2 linked regions of the Duganella dendranthematis genome follow. The protein of the gene in region 2 interacts with the protein of the main gene of each other region in a pairwise test. Links are inferred from orthologs where the notes say so. Each region holds a gene or a part of one and is shown on either strand. Other genes may lie near its edges. The genes, in order: HH213_RS16335 and mtgA.

Region 1 (4,824 bases), 2.1 Mb from region 2 along the record:
GCATTGCGCACGTTGTGCTCACCGGCCGCTTGCAGGCGCACGAAGAACTGCTGCGTATCGGCCTCGCTTTCGCAGATAGTGATGAACATCTCGCTTTCGAAATCGCTGGCGCGGAAAGTGCAGCTGACTTCCGCTTCCTTGCTCAAGCCGAAGCGCAGCATGCGACGCCCGGCCGACAGCTCTTCCCACACCGGCGTGAACTCGTCGCCATGCGGGAATACCGCGACACCGTCGGTCGGCAGCGCGGCCAGCACGGCGCCGTTTTCGCGCGCGACTGCTTCCACGGTGTGCATGAATTCCTGGTGTTCGCGCTGGGCGTTGTTGACCATGGCAATGTTGGCGCCGGCGATGGCGGCCAGGCGGCCGATTTCGCCCGGATGGTTCATGCCCATCTCGATCACGGCCGAATGCTGGCTGGCGTCCATACGGAACAGCGTCAGTGGCACGCCGATTTCGTTATTCAGGTTGCCGCGCGTGGCCAGGCGGCCTTCTTCGCCGTGTGCTGCCGCCAGGATCGCGGAGATCATCTCCTTGACCGTGGTCTTGCCATTGCTGCCGGTGACGCCGATGACCGGCATGCTGAACTGCTTGCGCCAGTAGTTGGCGATCTGGCCCAGCGCCACCAGCGTATTCGGCACCACGATGGCCGGCAGCGTAAAGCCGTCCGGCAGTTCTTCGACGATGACGGCGGCGACGCCCTTCTCCGCTGCCTGCGGCAGGAAGCTATGAGCGTCGAACACTTCGCCGCGCAGCGCGACGAACAGATTGGCTGCGATGACACTACGGCTGTCGGTGGAGACGCCGTTGAATACAACTTCGCCGTCACCCACAAGGCGGGCGCCGGTCAGGGAAGGCAGAATTTGTGCGAGTGCTGCACGCATTAATTCGTCCTCATCATGGTTAAGCGTGCCGACAGCGCCAGTTGCGCATGATCGGCGTCGGAGAATGGCAGCTTCTTGCCTTTGATTTCCTGGTACGGCTCGTGGCCTTTACCGGCCAGCAGGATCACATCCGGCTTGGCCGCATGCTTGACTGCCGACAGGATGGCGGCGGCGCGGTCATCCAGCGCCTGCACCGTCGATGCCGGATTGTTCTGGTCCATGCCGGCCAAAATCTGTTCGATGATCGAATGCGGATCTTCGCTGCGCGGATTGTCGCTGGTGACCAGCACGTGGTCGGCGGCCTGCGCCAGCTTGCCCATCTGCGGACGCTTGCCCGGATCACGGTCGCCGCCGCAGCCGAACACGCACCACAGCTGGCCGCCGCGGTCGGTGGCCACAGGACGCAGCGCGGCCAGGGTCTTCTCCAGCGCGTCCGGCGTGTGTGCGTAGTCGATGACGATCAGCGGTGCATCATGGCCGCCGACTTGCTGCATGCGGCCCGGCGCCGGCTCCAGTGCTTCCACCGCTTCGATGGCGGCGCGCAGGCCCAGGCCTTTGGCCAGCATCGCGCCCATCACGCCGAGCGCATTGCTGATATTGAAGCCGCCCACCAGATGCGTGCGCACTTGCGCCACGCCCAGCGCGCACTCCAGATGGAATTCGGTGCCGCCGCTGCGGCCTGCGCGCAGCTGGCTGGCGCGCAGTATCAGCACGCCGTCGATGTCCGGACGCGCGGTGCTGTCGTGCAGCGTGTAGCCGATCAATGGAATCTCGCCGGCCAGCGGCGCAGCCTGCGCTTTCAGGTGATCGATGATGCGCACACCCGCTGGATCGTCCAGATTGACGACGGCGGTTTTCAGGCCAGGCCACTGGAAGAGCTTGAGCTTGGCCGCCTCGTAGGCTTCCATGGTGCCGTGGTAGTCCAGGTGGTCGCGCGTCAAGTTGGTGAACAGCGCCACGTCGAAGCGCATGCCCGACAGGCGGCCCTGTTCCAGGCCAATCGACGAGGCTTCAATCGCCAGCGAGGTCGCGCCTTTGTCGCGCAGGTCCGCCAGCGAACGCGCCAGCAGCACCGCGTCCGGCGTTGTGTAGCCGGTGACGTCGTAATCCACTTCACCGCGCGGACGGAACACGCCCACACCCAGCGTGCCAATGACGGCAGCCGGTTCGCCGCCGCGCGACAGGGCCTGGCCCAGCCACACGGCGCTGGAGGTCTTGCCGTTGGTGCCGGTAACGGCCACGGTGAACATGCCGGCATCCGGCTGCGCATAGAAAGCGTGCGCGATGACGCCGGCGTTCTTTTTCAGGTCCTCGACCGTCAGGTAAGGCACGCTCCACTTGTCGTTCCACGCAAAGCCAGCCGGATCGAGCACGATCAGCGCCGCGCCCTGTTCGATGGCGCCGTCGATAAAGCTGCGGCCATCGCCGGCGTCGCCCGGATAGGCAAAGAACACATCGCCCAGCTTGATGCGACGCGAATCCGACGCCAACTGCGCGCCTGGCGCCAGCTTGCGGATTGCGGCTGCAATAGCCAAAGGGTCGAAAGTAGAAGTCGTCACATGTTCCCCTGTGCTGCAGATTCAGGAATGATGATATGGGTCAGGTCCGAGTCCGGCGCCACGTTCTTGGCGCGCAGCGCCTGCGCCGCCAGTGCCGAGAACACCGGACCGGCGACGTCGCCGCCGACGTGCACCGGACCGCCCGGTTCGTCGATCATGACGGCGATGATGAAGCGCGGATTCGACATCGGCGCCATGCCGATGAAGTTACCAATATATTTGGATTGCGAGTAGCGGCCGTTGAGCACCTTCTGCGCGGTACCGGTCTTGCCGCCGACGCGATAGCCCGGCACTTGCGCCTTGACGGCGGAGCCGCCTGGCTGCGTGACCATTTCCAGCATTTCGCGCATTTCAGCGGCGGTCTTCGGGCTGACCACAGGCGTGCCATGCGGCGCCTCGGTCACTTTCTGGAACGACAGCGGAATGATGTCGCCATCGCGGGCGAAGATCATGTAGGCGCGCGCCAGCTGGATCAGCGACACCGAGATACCTTGGCCGAAGCTCATATTGGCTTGCTCGACCACGCGCCACGATTTATACGGACGCACGCGGCCCGCCACCGCACCGGGAAAGCCCCACTTCGGCTGCTGGCCGAAACCGACCTTGGTGAACATCTCCCACATATCCTGTGCCGGCATGCCCAGCGCGATCTTCGACGTGCCGATGTTGGAGGACTTCTGGATGATGGTCTGCACGTCGATCAGATAGTGCGGGTGCGTATCGTGAATGATATGGCCGCCGATCAGCGCCGAACCGGCGCCGGTGTCGAACATGGTATGCGGCGTGATGCGTTTCTCGTCCAGCGCCAGGCCCACGGTGAAAGGCTTCAGCGACGATCCCGGCTCGAAGGTGTCGGTCATCACGCGGTTGCGCAGCTGTTCACCGGTCAGCTTGGAGCGGTCGTTCGGGTTGTAGGTTGGCCAGTTGGCCAGCGCCAGCACTTCGCCGGTGTGCACGTCCAGCACCACGGCCGCACCGGCCTTGGCGTGGAACTTCTCCACCGCGTCCTTCACCTGCGTGAACGCGATGTACTGGATCTTGCTGTCGATCGACAGCGTCAAGTCCTTGCCGTCGTGCGGCTCGCGCACCGACTCGATATCTTCAACGATGTGGCCCAGGCGGTCCTTGATCACGCGACGGCTACCGGTCATGCCTTGCAGGGTTTTCTGCTGCGCCAGTTCCATCGATTCCTGGCCCTGGTCTTCAACGTTGGTGAAGCCCACCACGTGGGTTGTCACTTCGCCCTGCGGGTAGAAGCGCTTGTATTCCTTGCGGGTCTGGATGCCGTCGATATCCAGCTTCGCGATCTGGTCAGACACGTCCTGCTCCACCTGGCGTTTCAGGTAGACGAAGCTGCGGTCCGAGTCGAGTTTTTTCTGCAGCTCGGCGTCGGTCATGTCGAGCAGCTTGGCCAGCTGTTTCAGCTTGGCCGGCGGCGCTTCCTGCACGTCTTCCGGGATCGCCCAGATGGCCTTGACCGGCACCGACGACGCCAGCACCTGGCCGTCGCGGTCAGTGATCTTGCCGCGCGTCGCCGGCAGTTCCAGCGTGTGCATATAGCGGCTGGCGCCCTGCTTTTGCAGGAACTGGGTCGACACGCCCTGCAACCACAATGCGCGCACGCCCAGCGCCACGAAGGCGGCGAACAATACGAACAGCACCACGCGCGAACGCCAGGTCGGCAGACGCACTGCCAGCACTGGGCTCTTGGAGAAGGCCACGCCTTTGGAGGCGGCCACGCGGGAGGTGTTCACATTGTTGGAGCGGCTCATTTTGCTGGCTCCGGCGTCAGGTATTGGGTGCGCGCGGCGGTCAGCTGCGTCATGTTCAGATCGCGGCGCGCGATTTCTTCAATCCGCGCGTGTTTGCCCAGCGTCGACTGGTCCAGCTGGAACTGGGCCCATTCGATGTCCAGCTGGCGCGCCTGCGTCTGCGCGCGTTCCAGCTCGATGAACAGGTGACGCGCCTGGTACTGCGCGTTGACCAGCGACAGGCCGCACGCGACCAGCAACGCCGTCAACACCAGGTTGATCTTACCGCTCATGCAGCCTCCGCATCCGAAGGAATCGGCAGGCGGCGCGCCACGCGCATCACCGCCGAACGGGCGCGCGGATTGGCGTCGACTTCCTCGTCTGACGGCTTGATCTTGGCCAGCAGCTTGAGTTCCGGCTGCGGCAGGTCCACCGCGCGGATCGGCAGGCGGCGGTCGGGCTGCTCGACGTTGGCCTTGGAGGCGAAGAAGCGCTTCACCATGCGGTCTTCCAGCGAGTGGAAGCTGATGATGGCGATGATCGCACCCGGCGCCAGACTAGCGTAGGCCTGGGTCAGACCGACTTCAAGGTCTTCAAGCTCTTTATTGATGAAAATCCGGATAGCTTGAAATG
Region 2 (16,071 bases):
AATGCGCGTCAGGTGGAGGCGGTGGTGCTGAAGGACGAAGTGCTGCGCCTGAGCGATATTCCGCTGATCATCCGCCTGCCGGGCATGCCGTCGGTGGCGCGCGGTGCGCAGGTCAAGCTGGATATCCTGCGCTGGGACGAGGTCGACCTGACCATCGAAGCGCGTCTGCTGGAAATTCCGACCGATGTGGCCGCTACCGATGTCGACTTCGAGGACGACGAGGTGGACGACGCGCCGTCCGGCGATGCCGAAGTAGCGGACCAGACCGCTGCCGAGGAAAACACGGCCGAGGTCACTGCGGCGCCGGTCACCGACACGCCGGCGCCATAAATGTTCAATCCGCGCCCGGCGATCCGCGTCGTGCCCTTGCCCGACAAGGAACACCTGGTCATCGTCGACGACTTGCTGCTGGAACCGCACAAGATGGTCGAACTGGCCAGGCAGTCGCGCGCGGACTTTTCCGATGCCGACCATAATTATTTTCCCGGCCCGGAGCTGAACCTGCCGCCGGCGCTGGCGCAGGCTTTCGATCAGTTCATTATCGGCCATGTGCGCAAGCCGCTGGGCGCGCGCCGCACCAGCATGCTGGCCACGCGGCTGGCGCTGGCCACGCTGCAGCCGCCGCAACTGCAGAACCTGCAGCGGGTGTGTCACCGCGACACCGTGCCGCAGCCCGGCATGGAGGGAACCGGCGCCATGGTGCTGTATCTGTTTCACGACATCCGGCTGGGCGGCACTGGCTTCTTCCGACAGACCTGTTCCGACGCCGCCTTTACCGACATGGTGCTGCGTTCGCGCGGCATGGAGCGCGACGCCTTCACCGCGCTGACCGGCGCCGGTCCCGGCTACGCCGTGGCGAGCGACCGCTATTTCGAGAAGGTCTATACGGCGCAGCCGGCATGGAACCGGGCCATCTTCTATCCGGGCACGGTGCTGCACAGCGCCGATATCCATTCTCCCGAGCTGCTGGTGGACGATGTGCAGACCGGCCGGCTGACGGTCAACGCCTTCTTCAACCTGCGCCGCAACGCCGCCGGCGCATGAAAGCCCAGGCCGTTCGGACCGGCTCGCCAAATCGAGTAAAATCAGCGGGTAAAATCAGCGTTCCGCCTTGTTCCGACGTCTATTGAAGCCTGCCCGCGTGAAGTCTTTTAAAGAAAATCGCTTGCTGTACCTCGCCATCGGCCTGTCGCTGGTGGCGCACGCCGTGTTGCTGGCCGTGCGGTTCATCGCGCCGTTGCCGGCGCCGGCATTGGCCGCCGATCCCGGGCTGGAAGTCATCCTCGTCAACGCCAAGCACAACAAGGCGCCGCTGAAGGCCGACGCCGTCGCCCAGGCCGATCTGGAAGGCGGTGGCGCGGCCAACCAGGGCCGCTCCAAGTCGCCGATGCCGGACATGCGCAAGACCGAAATGGGCGACAGCGTCAAAGCCAACAAGCGCCGCATCGCCGAGCTGGAAGAGCGCCAGAAACAGCTGATGACCCAGGTGCGCTCGCCGTCGCCAGTCACCGCGCCGCCGGTCACCGAACAACTCAAGCCGGACCCGACGCCCACCGGCGCCGACCTGCTGGAATCGAGCAAGGCCATCGCCCGCCGCGTGGCGGAAATCAGCGAGACCATCGAGGACCAGAACAAACGGCCGAACCGCACGCAGATCACGCCGAGCACGCGTGGCGTCGGTTACGCGATTTATTACAAGACCATGCAGAAGCGCATCGAGGACATCGGCACGCTGAACTTCCCGAACGTGAACGGGCGCAAACTGTATGGCCAGCTGACGCTGTCGATCCCGGTATTCCAGGACGGCACCATCTATGAGAAAGAGGGCGGCATCAAGGTCGAGCGCAGTTCCGGCAATGCGGCGCTGGACGAGGCGGCCATGCGCATCGTGCGCCGCTCGGCGCCGTTCGGCAAATTTCCGCCCAATATGCTGTCCAGAGACAAGGATGATTTGTGGGTGATCATCACCACCTTCAAATTCACCCGCGAAGAGAAATTACAAGCCGACCTGAGCGGCGGAGGAAGATAAGAACATGGACCGCTACTGCGTCTTCGGCAACCCGATCGCCCACAGTAAATCGCCGGAAATTCACGCCGCCTACGCGGCGCAGACCGGCCACGACATCCAATACGAACGCCGTCTGGCGCCGCTGGACGGCTTTGCCGATGCGGTGCGCGCCTTTATTGCCGAAGGCGGCAAGGGCGCCAACGTGACGGTGCCGTTCAAACTGGAAGCGGTCAAGCTGGCGCAGGCGCTGACCATCCGCGCGCGCGCGGCCGGCGCGGTCAACACGCTGGTGTTCAGCGACGAAGGCATCATCGGCGACAACACCGATGGCGCCGGGCTGGTGGCGGACATTGTCAACAACGCCGGCGTGCGCATCACCGGCAAGCGCGTGCTGCTGCTCGGCGCGGGTGGCGCGGTGCGCGGCGTGGTACTGCCGATCCTGGAGCATCGTCCCGCCAAATTGGTGATCGCCAACCGCACCGTGGCCAAGGCCGAAGAACTGGTCGAACAGTTTGCCGCGCTGGGTGGCGAGGGCGTGGTGTCGGCATGCGGTTTTGCCGATATCGACGGCGCGTACGACATCATCATCAACGGCACGGCGGCCAGCCTGAGCGCGGAAGTGCCGCCCGTGTCGCCGTCGGTCTTTGCGCCGGGATGTTTGGCTTTGGACATGATGTACGGAGCCTCGCCCACTGTATTTTTGCAGTTCGCAGCCCGGCATGGCGCACAGTTGCGCGATGGTCTGGGCATGCTGGTCGAGCAGGCTGCCGAAGCCTTCCACCTGTGGCGCGGCGTGCAGCCGGCCACGGCAGATGTATTGCAGAAGCTGCGTGACCAGCTATGAGTAAATCGTCCGGTAAATGGCGCTGGGTGAAGTGGCTGTTCATCGTCCCGATCCTGCTGTTCGTGGCGGTGCAGCTGTACTTCCTGCTGCAGATCTGGTGGTGGGTTGGCCACAATCCGGGCATGACCAGCTTTATGCGCGAGCAGCAGTCGGCGCTGCGCGAGAAGAATCCCAACGCCAACATCCAGCAGCAGTGGGTGCCGTACAACCGCATCTCCAACAACCTCAAGCGCGCCATCATCGCCTCCGAGGACGCCAACTTCTCCGACCATGACGGCGTCGACTGGGACGCGCTGCAAAAGGCCTACGAGAAGAACAACAAGAAGCACAAGGTGGTTTCGGGCGGCTCGACCATTACCCAGCAGCTGGCCAAGAACCTGTTCCTGTCCGGTTCGCGCAGCTACGTGCGCAAGGGCCAGGAGCTGATCATCACCTTCATGCTGGAAACGCTGATGGACAAGGAGCGCATTTTCGAGATCTACCTGAACGTGGTGGAGTTCGGCAACGGCACCTTTGGCGCCGAGGCGGCGGCGCGGCATTACTACGGCGTCAGCGCGGCCAACCTGAGCGCGCCGCAGGCGGCCAAACTGGCGGTGCTGCTGCCTAATCCGCGCTATTTCGACAAACACCGCGACTCCAATTACCTGGCGCGCCGCACCGGCGTGATTTTGCGCCGCATGGGCTCAGCGGACCTACCTTAAACCAGGCTTTGCGGGTACACTTGCGCTGTTTCCAAAGGCGCGTTTATCCATGATTAATGTTTTCGTTCTCCAGAATGGCCGGCTCAACCAGGTGCCCATCGACAGTCGCGCCGACCTGGAACAGGTCGAGCCGGTCTGGGTGGACCTGACCGACCCGACGGATGACGAACGCGCCTGGGTCCGCACCATCTACGGCGTGATCTTGCCGGGTGAGGACGAGGTCAAGGACATCGAAGCGTCGGCCCGTTATTACGAAGCGGAAAACGGCGACCTGCACCTGCGCACCGACTTCCTGCTGGAAGAAGAGGACGGCCCGTCGCGCATCGTGACGGTGGCGTTTATCCTGGCGCGCAAGATTCTGTTCTCGGTGCATACCGACGATTTGCCAGTGTTCCGCCTGGTGCGCATGCGCGCCCGTTCGCGTCCGGGGTCGATCGCCGACTACATGGACGTGCTGCTGGACCTGTACGCCACCGACGCCGAATATTCGGCCGATGCGCTGGAAGGTATCTACCAGCAGCTGGAAGAGGTTAGCGGCCGCGTGCTGCAGGAAACCTTCACCGACCAGGACGCGGCCGCCGCGCTGAACGCCATCGCCCACGAGGAAGACTTGAACGGCCGCATCCGCCGCAACATGATGGACACGCGACGCGCGGTCAGCTTCCTGATGCGCGGCCGGCTGCTCAATTCCGAGCAGTTTGAAGAAGCGCGCCAGATTTTGCGCGACATCGAATCGCTGGACGGCCACACCTCCTTCCTGTTCGACAAGATCAACTTCCTGATGGACGCCACGGTCGGTTTCATCAACATTAACCAGAACAAGATCATCAAGATCTTCTCGGTGGCCAGCGTGGCCTTCCTGCCGCCGACCCTGATCGCCTCGATCTACGGCATGAACTTCAAATGGCTGCCGGAACTGGAGTGGCAGCTCGGCTACCCGTTCGCCATCGTCCTGATGGTGACCAGCGCGATTGCACCGTTCCTGTACTTCCGCCATCGCGGCTGGTTGAAATAACTTAACTTTCAAGATCGTAATATAGTTGCCGGATTAATCTATTAGAATGGCGGGCGGCGCATTGCGCTCCCTCCTTCCTTTGCTCCTCGCGGCCCCTTCAGCCGCCCAGAGAAAGTAATAATATGAACAAGAAACGGCAATTTTTCCCCCGCCAGGTGGTGGAAGCCGGCGGTAATCGCTGGGACTGGGCGCTGCTGCCTATCGTATTGGCGGTCTTCGTGCTGATGGCTTATGGTAGCCAGCAGATGGCGCGTCCGTATGAACTCGGCCAGGCCTTGCCGATGTCGCTCGACCCGATCAATCTGCCGTACTACGTGCTGCGCACCACGCTGCGCATGTTCATCGCGCTCGGCGCGTCGGTGATTTTCAGCTGCGTGTTTGCCGCGCTGACCACCAAGTACCGCACCGCTGAAAAAATCATGGTGCCGATGCTCGACATCCTGCAATCGATTCCGATTCTGGGCTTCCTGTCGATTACCGTCACGGCCTTCATCGCGCTATTTCCCGGCAACCTGCTGGGCGTGGAATGCGCCGCCGTGTTTGCGATCTTCACGTCGCAGGCGTGGAATATGGCTTTCTCGGCCTACCAGGGCTTTCGCACCGTGCCGGCCGAATTGTCAGAAGCGGCGCAGGTGTTCCAGCTGTCGGGCTGGCAGCGCTTCTGGCGCCTGGAACTGCCGTATGCCATGCCTGGCCTGCTGTGGAATATGATGATGTCGATGTCCGGCGGCTGGTTCTTCGTGGTGGCGTCGGAAGCGATCGTGGTCTCCAACCAGACCATCAAGCTGCCCGGCATGGGTTCCTATATCGCGCTGGCGATCGAGCAAAGTAATCTGGGCGCGATCGGCTGGGCCATCTTCGCCATGCTGATCGCGGTGCTGGCGTATGACCAGCTGTTCTTCCGCCCATTGCTGGCGTGGGCCGACAAATTCCGTTTCGAGGAAACCGGCGGCGATACCGCGCAGTCCTCGTGGCTGCTCACCTGGCTGCGCCGCACCGAACGCACGCAGCAACTGGTGGAATGGTTTGGCCACCAGCTGTCGCGCTCCATCGCCGTGTTCCGCCTGTCGCACGACGGCACCTCGATCCGCGCGCGCAAGGATAAACCGTCGCTGGTGCCGCAGCGCGTGTGGGATGCGGTGATCGCGGCGGTGGTGTTTTACGCGCTATGGAGCCTGGTGCACTTCATTCGCACCGAAGTCGGTTGGGGGGAAGTGGGGCATGTGCTGATGCTGGGCGTGTACACCATGATCCGCGTGGTGGTGCTGCTGGCGCTGGCGGCCATCGTCTGGGTGCCGGTAGGGATCTGGATCGGCATGAATCCGCGTTGGGCATCGCGCACGCAGGCGGTGGCGCAGTTTCTGGCGGCGTTTCCGGCCAACCTGGTGTTCCCGGTGGCGGTAATTATCATCGTGCGCTATCACCTCAATCCAGACATCTGGCTGTCGCCGCTGATGATCCTCGGTACCCAGTGGTACCTGCTATTTAACGTGATCGCCGGCGCGTCGACCATTCCGACCGAATTGCGTCACGCCGCCAAGAACTTCGGTTTGACCGGCTGGCTGAAATGGCGCCGCTACCTGTTGCCGGCCATCTTCCCCAGCTTTGTGACGGGGGCGATTACCGCGTCGGGCGGCTCGTGGAATGCCGCCATCGTCTCGGAGCTGGTGAGCTGGGGTCCGACCACCTTGAAGGCGCACGGCATCGGCAGCTACATCGCCGAGATGACCGCCACCGGCGACTTCCCGCGCATCGCGCTGGGCATCGGCATCATGTGTATTTTCGTGATGGGCTTTAACCACTTCGTGTGGCGCCGTTTGTACACCCTGGCCGAAAGCCGGCTGCATTTCTAGGAACAGAATCATGAGCACTCCTATCGTTGAACTGAAAGCCGTCGGCAAACACTTCCGCGGCGCCGACGGCTCCGCGCGCTCGGTGCTGGAAGGTGTTGAATTTACGCTGCGCGAAGGCGAAATCGTTGCACTGCTGGGCCAATCCGGTTCCGGCAAATCGACCATGCTGCGCATCATGGCGGGCCTGATCCAGGCCGACGAGGGCCAGGTACTGTATCGCGGCATGCCCTTGTACGGCACGGCGCGCGGCATCCGCATGGTGTTCCAGTCGTTTGCACTATTCCCATGGTTGACGGTGCAGAAGAATGTGGAACTGGGCCTGGAAGCGCAGGGCATGCCGCCGGAAGAACGTGCGCGCCGCGCCGAGAAGGTGATCGACCTGATTGGTCTGTCCGGCTTTGAAGGCGCGTTGCCGCGCGAGCTGTCGGGCGGCATGCGCCAGCGGGTCGGCATCGCCCGCGCGCTGGTGATGGAGCCGGAAGTGCTGCTGATGGACGAGGCGTTTTCGGCGCTGGACGTGCTGACCGGCGAGCGCCTGCGCGAAGAGATTCTGGAGTTGTGGCAGTCGGGCCAGATTCCGACCAAGGCGATTCTGGTGGTGTCGCACAATATCGAGGAAGCCGTGATGATGGCCGACCGGGTGCTGATCTTCGCCAGCGATCCGGGACGTATTCGCGCCGAGCTGCCGATCTCCTTGCCGCAGCCACGCAAGGCGGAAAGCGCCGAGGTGCGCCATCTGATCGACAAGGTGTATGAATTGATGACGGCCAGCGCCGGGCGTCGCGGCGGTGGTGGTAGTGGCTTGATCAGCGAGCGGGAAGTCAAGCTGCAACTGGGCGACCGTCTGCCGCAGGCCGGCATCGCGCACATGGAAGGGATACTGGAGTCGCTGGCCGAAGAGCCGTTCCACGGCCGCGCCGATTTGCCGAAGATCGCCGAAGAGACCGAGCTGACTGACGCGGAATTGCTGGAAGTGCTGAATGCCTTGATTCTGCTGGGCTTCACTTACCTGACCAATGGCGACATCCTGATGACAGAGCTGGGCGGACGTTATGTGGCGGCGAACAACACCGAGCGCCAGGAGATATTCGGCAAGCAGTTGCTGGAGCATGTGCCGCTGATCGCCTACATCTGCCACGGCCTGCAACAGGATAAATCGGGCGACCTGCCGGAAGACCTGTTCCTCAAGCTGCTGCGCTTTACGCTGAGCGAAGAAGAAGCCGAACGCGCGCTGCGGGTGGCAATCGAGTGGGGCCGTTACGGCGATCTGTTCGAGTACAACTTCAACACCGGCGTGATTCAGCGTCCGGAAGAAGATGATCCTGCTGCCGACTGAGTCCTGAAGACTTGCGTCAGTGATGTCGCATCCAGCACGGCATCGCTCCAGGCGGTGAGTTGCGCCAGACTGGCTTTCGCAAGTTTCTTCTGGGTTGTTTTCGACACAGGGCCGAAGCGCCGCGTGAGCTGCCGCTCCAATATGGCGGCGGCGCCTTTCTGCATGCCTTCGTCGATAAACATTTCTTCCAGCGGAGTGATCCATTTCATCGGGTCTGTCATTTTGCGCTCCTTTTTCAACTGGGCCGCAGCTTGCCAAAAGTGTTTCTGCTGAGTTTCAGGCAACGCCATCATCCAGTTAATCACTTTGAACAAGATGATTATGCGCGCTTTGCTCCAGCGGTGTTGGTACAGTAGCTTGGTCAGATGCCACTTGGCGGCATACAGCTGATCCGGGTCGTGATGCGCCTGCTGCGTGCGCAGATGGGCCAGCGTCACCAGGGCAAACGGATTTTGCGAGGACTCCAGATCCTCACGGGACGCATAGTCCAGCAGCTTGGCGGTAGCGAAAGAAATCCCCATTTTGGTGCCCAGCAGCTGGTTGTGGAAGGCATTGGGCCGCCAGTCGGGATCGTCATCTGCCAGCAACACCAGGCTGGCAACCGGCTGCTTGTATTGCTGAAAAATCCTGTAGTTGTAATCGAGCACACGCCGGGCCAGCGATGTATCGCGCTGCGTCTGAATCTCAACGTGAACCAGCACCCATTGCACGCGGCCGTCGCGCAGCGATAATTCCACCAGCTTGTCAGCCACCATGGCGTCGGGAGCATCGCCCAACATGATCCCAGCCAGCTCCTTATCGCGGAAGCGCGGGCGTTTTGACCAGTCTATTTGAACGCAGAGCTCGCCAAAAAAGAAAACCATGAAAGCCCGAAAAGCATGGGTGAGGGCAGCTTTCCAAGGCAGGTCGTAGCGGGCGGGAGGCGTGGTGGCGGGCATGCAGCCAGTCTACGACCAAGCTGCTGGTGCCCGCATTGAGGTACTACAAGTGAATTACAGCGTGGCGAACACGCGGCGGGCGGCGGCGATGGTCTCGTCGATCACGTCGTCGCTGTGCTGCGCCGAGACGAAGCCCGCTTCAAACGCCGCCGGCGCGAAGTACACGCCTTCGTCCAGCATCTTGTGGAAGAAGACGTTGAAGCGCTCGCGGTTACCGGCCATCATTTCGGCGTAGTTGTTCGGCGGCGTCTCGCTGAAATACAGGCCGAACATGCCGCCCACCGCATCGGCGCAGAACGGAATGCCGGCTTCCTTCGCCGCCGCCGTCAGGCCATCGGCCAGACGCTTGGCGGTGGCGCCCAATTTGTCGTAGAAGCCTGGCTGCTGGATCAGCTTGAGCGTGGTCATGCCCGCCGCCACCGCCACCGGATTGCCCGACAGCGTGCCGGCCTGGTACACGGCGCCAACCGGCGACATATTGCTCATCAATTTCGCGCTGCCGCCAAACGCCGCGACCGGCAAACCGCCGCCGATCACTTTGCCCAACGCCGTCAGATCCGGCTCGATGCCGTACAGTTCCTGCGCGCCGCCCAGCGCCACGCGGAAGCCGCACATCACTTCATCGAAGATCAGCAGCGCGCCATGTTTTGTGCACAGCGCGCGCAGCGCTTGCAGGAAGGCTTCCGACGCCTTGATAAGGTTCATATTGCCGGCCACTGGTTCGACGATCACGCAGGCGATTTCGTCGCCGAAGTTGGCGAACGCCTCTTCGATCTGCGTCACGTCGTTATAGTCCAGCACCAGCGTGTGCTTGACGAAGTCCTCCGGCACGCCGGCCGACGTCGGATTGCCGAAGGTGAGCAGGCCGCTGCCCGCTTTCACCAACAGCGAATCGGCGTGGCCGTGGTAGCAGCCTTCGAACTTGACGATCTTGTCGCGGCCCGTGGCGCCGCGCGCCAGGCGCAGCGCGCTCATGGTCGCTTCGGTGCCCGACGACACCAGACGCACCTGCTCCAGCGACGGCACCAGGCGCACCAGTTCCTCCGCCATTTCCACTTCGCCTTCGGTCGGCGCGCCGAACGACAGGCCGCGCGTGGCCGCTTCCTGCACCGCTTTCACCACCTCCGGATGCGCGTGGCCGACGATCGCCGGGCCCCACGAGCCGATGTAGTCGATATAACGCTTGCCGTCCGCGTCCCAGAAGTACGGGCCTTCGGCGCGGGTGATGAAGCGCGGCGTGCCGCCCACCGAACGGAAGGCGCGCACCGGCGAGTTGACGCCGCCCGGCGTGGTTTTCTGGGCGCGCTCGAACAGCTGGTCGTTCTTGGAAATCGTGGTCATGATGGCATCTTTCTCTACTACTGCATGTCCGCTGCGGACTGTAAATGGAAAAAACGGTTCGGCACGAACTTGCCCATGCCGTAGCGCTGCGCATGCGCCAGCGCGCCGACAGTGTACTCCTGCGCCGCCGCCACTGCTTCCGGCACGTCGGCGCCGCGCGCCATGAAGGCCGTCAGCGCGGCCGACAGCGTGCCGCCGGCGCCGATGAATGGCCCGGTCAGGTGCTGCCAGGCGTCGTGACTGATGACGCCATCGGCGCCGAACAGGGTATTGGCCAGCGTGTTTGGGCCGCCGTTTTCGCCCGGCGCGCCGGACGGGGTGCCGGTCACCAGCACGAATTCGCAGCCCAGGGCCAGCAGGTGCTCGACGTCCGATTCCAGCGTGTCTTCAACCATGACGGCGTCGGCGTCGGCGTCGGAATCAGCATCCGCATCGGCGCCGGATGCGGCGGCTTCGCCAGACTCGCCGGGTTCACCGACATCGCCGGACTCGCGCCAGGTTTCGGCCAGCCGGCCCAGTTCCACCTGCGACAGCATCAGCAGCGTGGCCTGCGGCACCAGCAACTGGCGGATCGCGGTCAGCAGCTCTTCGGCGTCGTCGTCGGGCAGCGCCGGCAGGCGGGAACTGAAGGGATCGAGGATCAGCGGCGCGTCCGGGTAGTCGGACAGGATCTCGGCGATCGCCGCCACCTGTTCCAGGTTGGTGATGGCGCCGACCTTGAAGGCGGCCATGGTCATGTCCTCCAGCAGCACGCGGGCCTGGTCGGCCACCCAATCGGGGTCGATGTCCTGCAGGTCTTCGACGCGGGCGCTGTCGCCGATCAGCAACGCGGTGGTCACCGCCAGTCCGGTGCAGGAGAGGGCGGAGAAAGCTGCCAGGTCGGCCTGGACACCCATGGCGCCGGCCGGATCGGCGGCGCCAAAGCTGAGAATAAGGGGAGAAGTTTGGTTTTGCACGGCGGGTAGATTAAGATACCTAATTCAGCATTTTACTTGAGGGTGGCAAAAAGTGAGTAGCAACGAAACAACGCAGGAATTCCAGACCTGGATGTGTCTCATCTGCGGCTGGATCTACGACGAAGCCGCCGGCCTGCCGGACGAAGGTATCGCCCCCGGCACCCGCTGGGCCGACGTGCCGATGAACTGGAGCTGCCCGGAATGCGGCGCCCGCAAGGACGATTTCGAGATGGTCGCCATCTGAATCCCGGGCAGCGTCGCCCTATGCTATGGTGTAGTCTCATCTTAGCGAATCTATTATGACCTCTACGCCCCTGAAAATCATGGTGATCGACGATAGCAGCACGATTCGTCGCTCCGCCGAGATCTTCCTGAGCCAGGCCGGCTACCAGGTGGTGCTGGCCGAAGACGGCTTCGACGCGCTGGCCAAGATCAACGACCATCACCCGGCGCTGGTGTTCTGCGACATCCTGATGCCACGGCTGGACGGCTACCAGACCTGCGCGCTGATTAAAAAAAGTGCGAAATTCCATGCCACGCCGGTGCTGATGCTGTCCTCCAAGGACGGCCTGTTCGACCGCGCGCGCGGCGCCATGGTCGGCGCGGTGGCCTATCTGACCAAACCTTTTACCAAGGACAGCCTGCTGACCGCCGTGCGCGAGCACACCGGCGGCGCTGTCGCTACACCAGAATAAGAAAGCCGCAGGGGGAAATATGGCCATACAACGTATTTTGATCGTCGACGATTCGCCCACGGAGCGTTACTACCTGAGCGATATCCTCTCCAAAAAGGGATACACCGTGACGGTGGCCGAAAGCGGCGAGGAAGCACTGGTCAAGATCAAGGCCGACAAGCCGGAACTGATTCTGATGGACGTGGTGATGCCGGGCGCGAACGGCTTCCAAGTCACGCGCTCGATCGCCCGCGATCCGGAGCTGAAGGATGTGCCGATCATTATCTGCTCCAGCAAGAGCCAGGAGACGGACCGCATCTGGGCATTGCGCCAGGGCGCGCGCGACTACCTGGTCAAGCCGGTCGATCCGGCCGAGCTGCTGGACAAGATCGCGGCGCTGAGCTGAGATGGACAGCCAGGCTCCGACCGAACGCCGCAGCCGCTTGCGCCAGTACCAGGTGCAGCTGCTGGAGCGCATGCAGGCCGCCAAGAGCGGCGCGGCGGTCGGCGGACGTGAGCTGGGCGTGCTGCTGGGCGGGCGTCCGTGCCTGCTGGACCTGACGCAGATCAGCGAGATCGTGCCGCTGCAAGCCGCCACGCCGGTGCCGCTGACGCAGGAGTGGTATCTGGGCCTGACCAATATTCGCGGCCACCTGACCGGCGTGATCGACCTGGCGCGCTATCAGGGCCTGGCCGCCGGCGACAGCGCGCCGTCCGAGCGTCGCCTGATTACCTTCGCGCCGGGCCTGGGCTTCAACTGCGCCTTGCAGGTGGAGCGCGTGCTGGGCCTGCGCAAGCTGGCCGAGATGACGCAGCAGGACGACAGCTCGCAGTTTCTCGACAGCGACGGCCAGCAGTGGACCCGCATCGATCTGGCGCTGCTGGTGCAGGAACCGCGTTTTGCACATGTAGGACTGATCTAGCAGGCAAACCCTAATCCGGAGAGGTGTATGGCTTTCAAGTTGGGCTTTTTGTCGCGCGGTAGCCGGAACGCCGCAGAGGATACAGCAGCACATTCAGAGTTTGGCGATTCGCAGTTTCTGCATACCGCCGGCACACCTGCGCCGGCCGCACCCAATACGTCCACCGCGGCGGCGGATGACGGCGACGCGCCGCTGCGCCTGCGCGATGCGCTGGGACGCCGCCGCACCTCCGCTATGCCGATCGAAGCCGCCCCCGACGTCAAGCTGCCGCTGATCGGCCACCTGCCGGCGCAGCGCCAACTGAGCATCCTGTCGACCGCGCTGGCGATCTGCCTCGGCGCGAGCGCCGTGTTCGTGGCGCTCAACACCATCCACAACGCCAACCGCTCGGCGCAAACCCAGGTCGCCAGCGATGCGCTGATGCACTCGCAGCGCATCGGCAAGGCTGCGCCGAATGCGGTGCAGGGCAGCGCGGAAGGCTTCCGCCAGCTGGAAGAAAGCCGCAAGGAACTCACCAACGACATCAACCTGATGACGCGCGGCGGCACATACCAGGGCCGCACCATCGGCGAGCCGCCGTCCGACATCGCCATTGTGGTGGCGGCCGCGCGCAAGCAATGGAACGCCACCGACCTCGCCGCCGGCACCATCCTGATGCTGAAGGCGGACCTCAGCGGCATGGACAAGACGCTGCAAAAACTGAACGATATGTCGCCCGACCTGCTGGTGCGCACCGAGGACATCATCGCGCTCAAATTGCAGCGCGGCGGCTCTGCGCGCGAGATCGCTGCACTGGGCAAGCTGACCATGCTGACCCAGCGCATGAGCCGCAGCGCCAGCGAATTCCTCACTGCCGGCGGCATCAGCTCCGAGACCGCCTTCCAGCTGGGACGCGACACCACGGTGTTCCGCAACACCGTCGATGGCTTCCTCAGCGGTAGCGCGCCGCTTGGACTGGCCGCCGTGCGCGAGCCGGACCTGCGCGCCAAGTTCACCGGCTTGCAGACGGATTTCGAGGAGTACCAGAAGCTGGTGGCGGCGGTGCTCAACAAGCTGGATAAATTCAGCGCCGCGCGCGCAGCCGAACAGCTGATCTTCAACGACAACGAAGCGCTGCGCCAGCGCTTGAGCGTGGTGCAGCAGGTGTACCGCGAGAGCCAGGATTCGCTCGGTCTGACCTTCTGGCTGATGGTGGTCGGCGGCATGCTGACGCTGGTCAGCGCCGCCGCCATCGGCCGCGTGCTGCTGATGGATTCGCACAACCGCACGCGCGGCGCGGAACGCCGCCGTCAGGAAGCCGACGCCATGCGCCAGCAGTCGCAGCGCCAGGAAGAAGAGGCCAAGGCCATGAACGACCAGAATCAGGCGGCCATTCTGCGCCTGATGAACGAGTTGCAGGAAGTGGCGGACGGCGACTTGACGGTGCAGGCCACGGTGTCCGAGGACATCACCGGCGCCATCGCCGATTCGGTCAACTACACGGTGGAAGAGCTGCGCGGCCTGGTGGGCCGGGTGACGGCGACGGCCGAGCAGGTGACCAAGGCATCGACCCACGCGCAGAGCATCTCCAGCGATTTGCTGGCGGCGTCGCAGCAGCAGTCGCGCGAGATCCAGGATGCGTCGTCGACGGTGGTGAAGATGGCCAACGAGATTACCGACGTGTCGCGTTCCGCCAGCGAGTCGGCCGATGTGGCGCGGCAGTCGGTGGCGGCGGCGCAGCAGGGATCGACAGCGGTGGAAAACGCCATCAAGGGCATGCACGAGATCCGCGAACAGATTCAGGATACGTCCAAGCGCATCAAGCGGCTGGGCGAATCGTCGCAGGAGATTGGCGAGATCACCGAGCTGATTTCCGACATTACCGAACAGACCAACGTGCTGGCGCTGAACGCCGCCATCCAGGCCGCATCGGCCGGCGAGGCGGGACGTGGCTTCTCGGTGGTGGCGGAGGAAGTGCAGCGGCTGGCGGAACGTTCGGCCGGCGCGGCCAAGCAGATCGGCGCGCTGGTGCGGACGATTCAGACCGACACCCACGACGCGGTGGCGGCGATGGAAAAGTCGACCCAGGGCGTGGTGGAAGGCGCGCGCCTGTCCGATGCGGCCGGCGCGGCGCTGCACGATATCTCGCAGGTGTCCAACCGCCTGGCGGAGCTGATCTCCGGGATTTCGCAGGCCACCGGCCAGCAGGCGACATCGGCGTCCGGCGTGGCGCACAATATCCAGCATATTCTGACGGTGACGCAGCAGACGCAGGACGGCACCCAGCAAACCGCGCAATCCATTCACAAGTTATCGGTGCTGGCGCAGGAGCTGAAGAACTCCGTGGCGCGCTTCCGCATCGCTTAAGGCTGAGACAAGCATGACCCATACTGATTTTTCGACCCCGCAGCAACCGCCCTTGGACACCGGCCCCCTATCGTGGGTGATGGTGGAAATCCGCGAGTCGCTGGCCCGTTCGCGCACCGCGCTGTTTGAGGCGGGCGGCCGGGAGCCGGAAGATCAGGCCACGCAGCTACAACACGCCAAGTCGCACCTGCATCAGGCGCACGGCGCGTTGCAGATGGTGGATCTGGATGGCGTCAGCCTGATGACCGAGGTGGCCGAGGCGGCGCTGGACCGCTTCAAGGCCGGCACGCTGAAGTGCAGCACCGACAACGCACAGGCGGTGGCGCAGCTGTATCAGGCGCTGGTGGAGTATCTGGAAGAACTGCTGGCGGGCGCGCCATCGCAACCGGCCAGGCTGTTCCCGTACTACCGTGCGGTGCAGGAGATGATCGGCGTGGAGCGCATCCATCCGGCGGATTTGTTCTTCCCCGATTTGTCGCAGCCGGTCGGTTTGCCACCGTCCGAGGCCGCTGCTGAAGCCCCTGCTGAAGCGCCGGACTACGCGGCCTGCCGCCAGCGCTTCGAACGTGCGCTGCTGCCGTATCTGAAGAGTGCCGATCCGGCGCAGCAGCAGGAGCATGCGGCCGCGTTGCTGGATGCCGTCAAGCAGGTGGCCGATGCGCAGCAGGACGGCGCGGCGCGCGCGTTCTGGCTGGCGATGCAGGGTTTTGCGGAACTGGTGGCCGGCGGCCAGCTGACGGCCAGCCTGTACGTCAAGCAGCTGTTCGGCATGATCAATTTGCAGATCCGCCGTTTGAGCCAGGGCACGGCGGCGCAGCGGGAAGCGATGCTGCGCGATGCGCTGTTCTTCATCGCCACCGCTGGTGCGGGATCGCCAGCCAGCACAGTGCAGCAGCTGCGCAGCGCCTACGCGTTGGACGGTTTGGCGCCAGCCGACTATGAAACCCGCCGTTATGGCCAGATCAACCTTGAGGCGCTGGCACGCGCCAAGGCCGGCATCGCGCAGGCCAAGTCCAACTGGGACCGGCTGGCCAATGCGGAAATCGATCCGGACCTGGATGCGGCTTTCGAAGCGGCGCTGTCCGACACGGCGGCCGAATGCGAGACGCTGAACCTGCCGGCGCTGAGCGCTCTGC

What was found.
Region 1: the proteins of mtgA (region 2) and HH213_RS16335 interact in binary tests that used the Escherichia coli proteins (3 or more experiments, as listed by UniProt). The link is inferred for Duganella dendranthematis from one-to-one orthologs.

What each region holds. Positions count from the first base shown.
Region 1 is NZ_CP051684.1:3,575,137-3,579,960, reverse strand. Bases 1,825-4,824 are described here. They hold HH213_RS16335 (peptidoglycan D,D-transpeptidase FtsI family protein), read right to left. Parts: upstream 4,213-4,824; coding sequence 2,437-4,212; downstream 1,825-2,436. Other genes in these bases: rsmH (16S rRNA (cytosine(1402)-N(4))-methyltransferase RsmH), read right to left, coding at 4,481-4,824; ftsL (cell division protein FtsL), read right to left, coding at 4,209-4,484; HH213_RS16340 (UDP-N-acetylmuramoyl-L-alanyl-D-glutamate--2,6-diaminopimelate ligase), read right to left, coding at 1,825-2,440. In the rest of the region: HH213_RS16345 (UDP-N-acetylmuramoyl-tripeptide--D-alanyl-D-alanine ligase), read right to left, coding at 1-881; more of HH213_RS16340, read right to left, coding at 881-1,824. UniProt on the Escherichia coli protein: Essential cell division protein that catalyzes cross-linking of the peptidoglycan cell wall at the division septum. Required for localization of FtsN.
Region 2 is NZ_CP051684.1:1,420,539-1,436,609, reverse strand. The notes cover bases 1,719-4,700. They hold mtgA (monofunctional biosynthetic peptidoglycan transglycosylase), read left to right. Parts: upstream 1,719-2,848; coding sequence 2,849-3,553; downstream 3,554-4,700. Other genes in these bases: HH213_RS06645 (ABC transporter permease), read left to right, coding at 4,691-4,700; corA (magnesium/cobalt transporter CorA), read left to right, coding at 3,603-4,568; aroE (shikimate dehydrogenase), read left to right, coding at 2,034-2,852; HH213_RS06665 (TonB family protein), read left to right, coding at 1,719-2,029. Outside these bases: HH213_RS06675 (ribonuclease catalytic domain-containing protein), read left to right, coding at 1-330; HH213_RS06670 (DUF6445 family protein), read left to right, coding at 331-1,044; more of HH213_RS06665, read left to right, coding at 1,142-1,718; more of HH213_RS06645, read left to right, coding at 4,701-6,421; HH213_RS06640 (ABC transporter ATP-binding protein), read left to right, coding at 6,432-7,757; HH213_RS06635 (DUF4351 domain-containing protein), read right to left, coding at 7,721-8,695; hemL (glutamate-1-semialdehyde 2,1-aminomutase), read right to left, coding at 8,750-10,036; thiD (bifunctional hydroxymethylpyrimidine kinase/phosphomethylpyrimidine kinase), read right to left, coding at 10,054-10,992; HH213_RS06620 (rubredoxin), read left to right, coding at 11,084-11,236; HH213_RS06615 (response regulator), read left to right, coding at 11,292-11,687; HH213_RS06610 (response regulator), read left to right, coding at 11,707-12,072; HH213_RS06605 (chemotaxis protein CheW), read left to right, coding at 12,074-12,589; HH213_RS06600 (methyl-accepting chemotaxis protein), read left to right, coding at 12,617-14,935; HH213_RS06595 (hybrid sensor histidine kinase/response regulator), read left to right, coding at 14,949-16,071. UniProt on the Escherichia coli protein: Peptidoglycan polymerase that catalyzes glycan chain elongation from lipid-linked precursors. May play a role in peptidoglycan assembly during cell division in collaboration with other cell division proteins.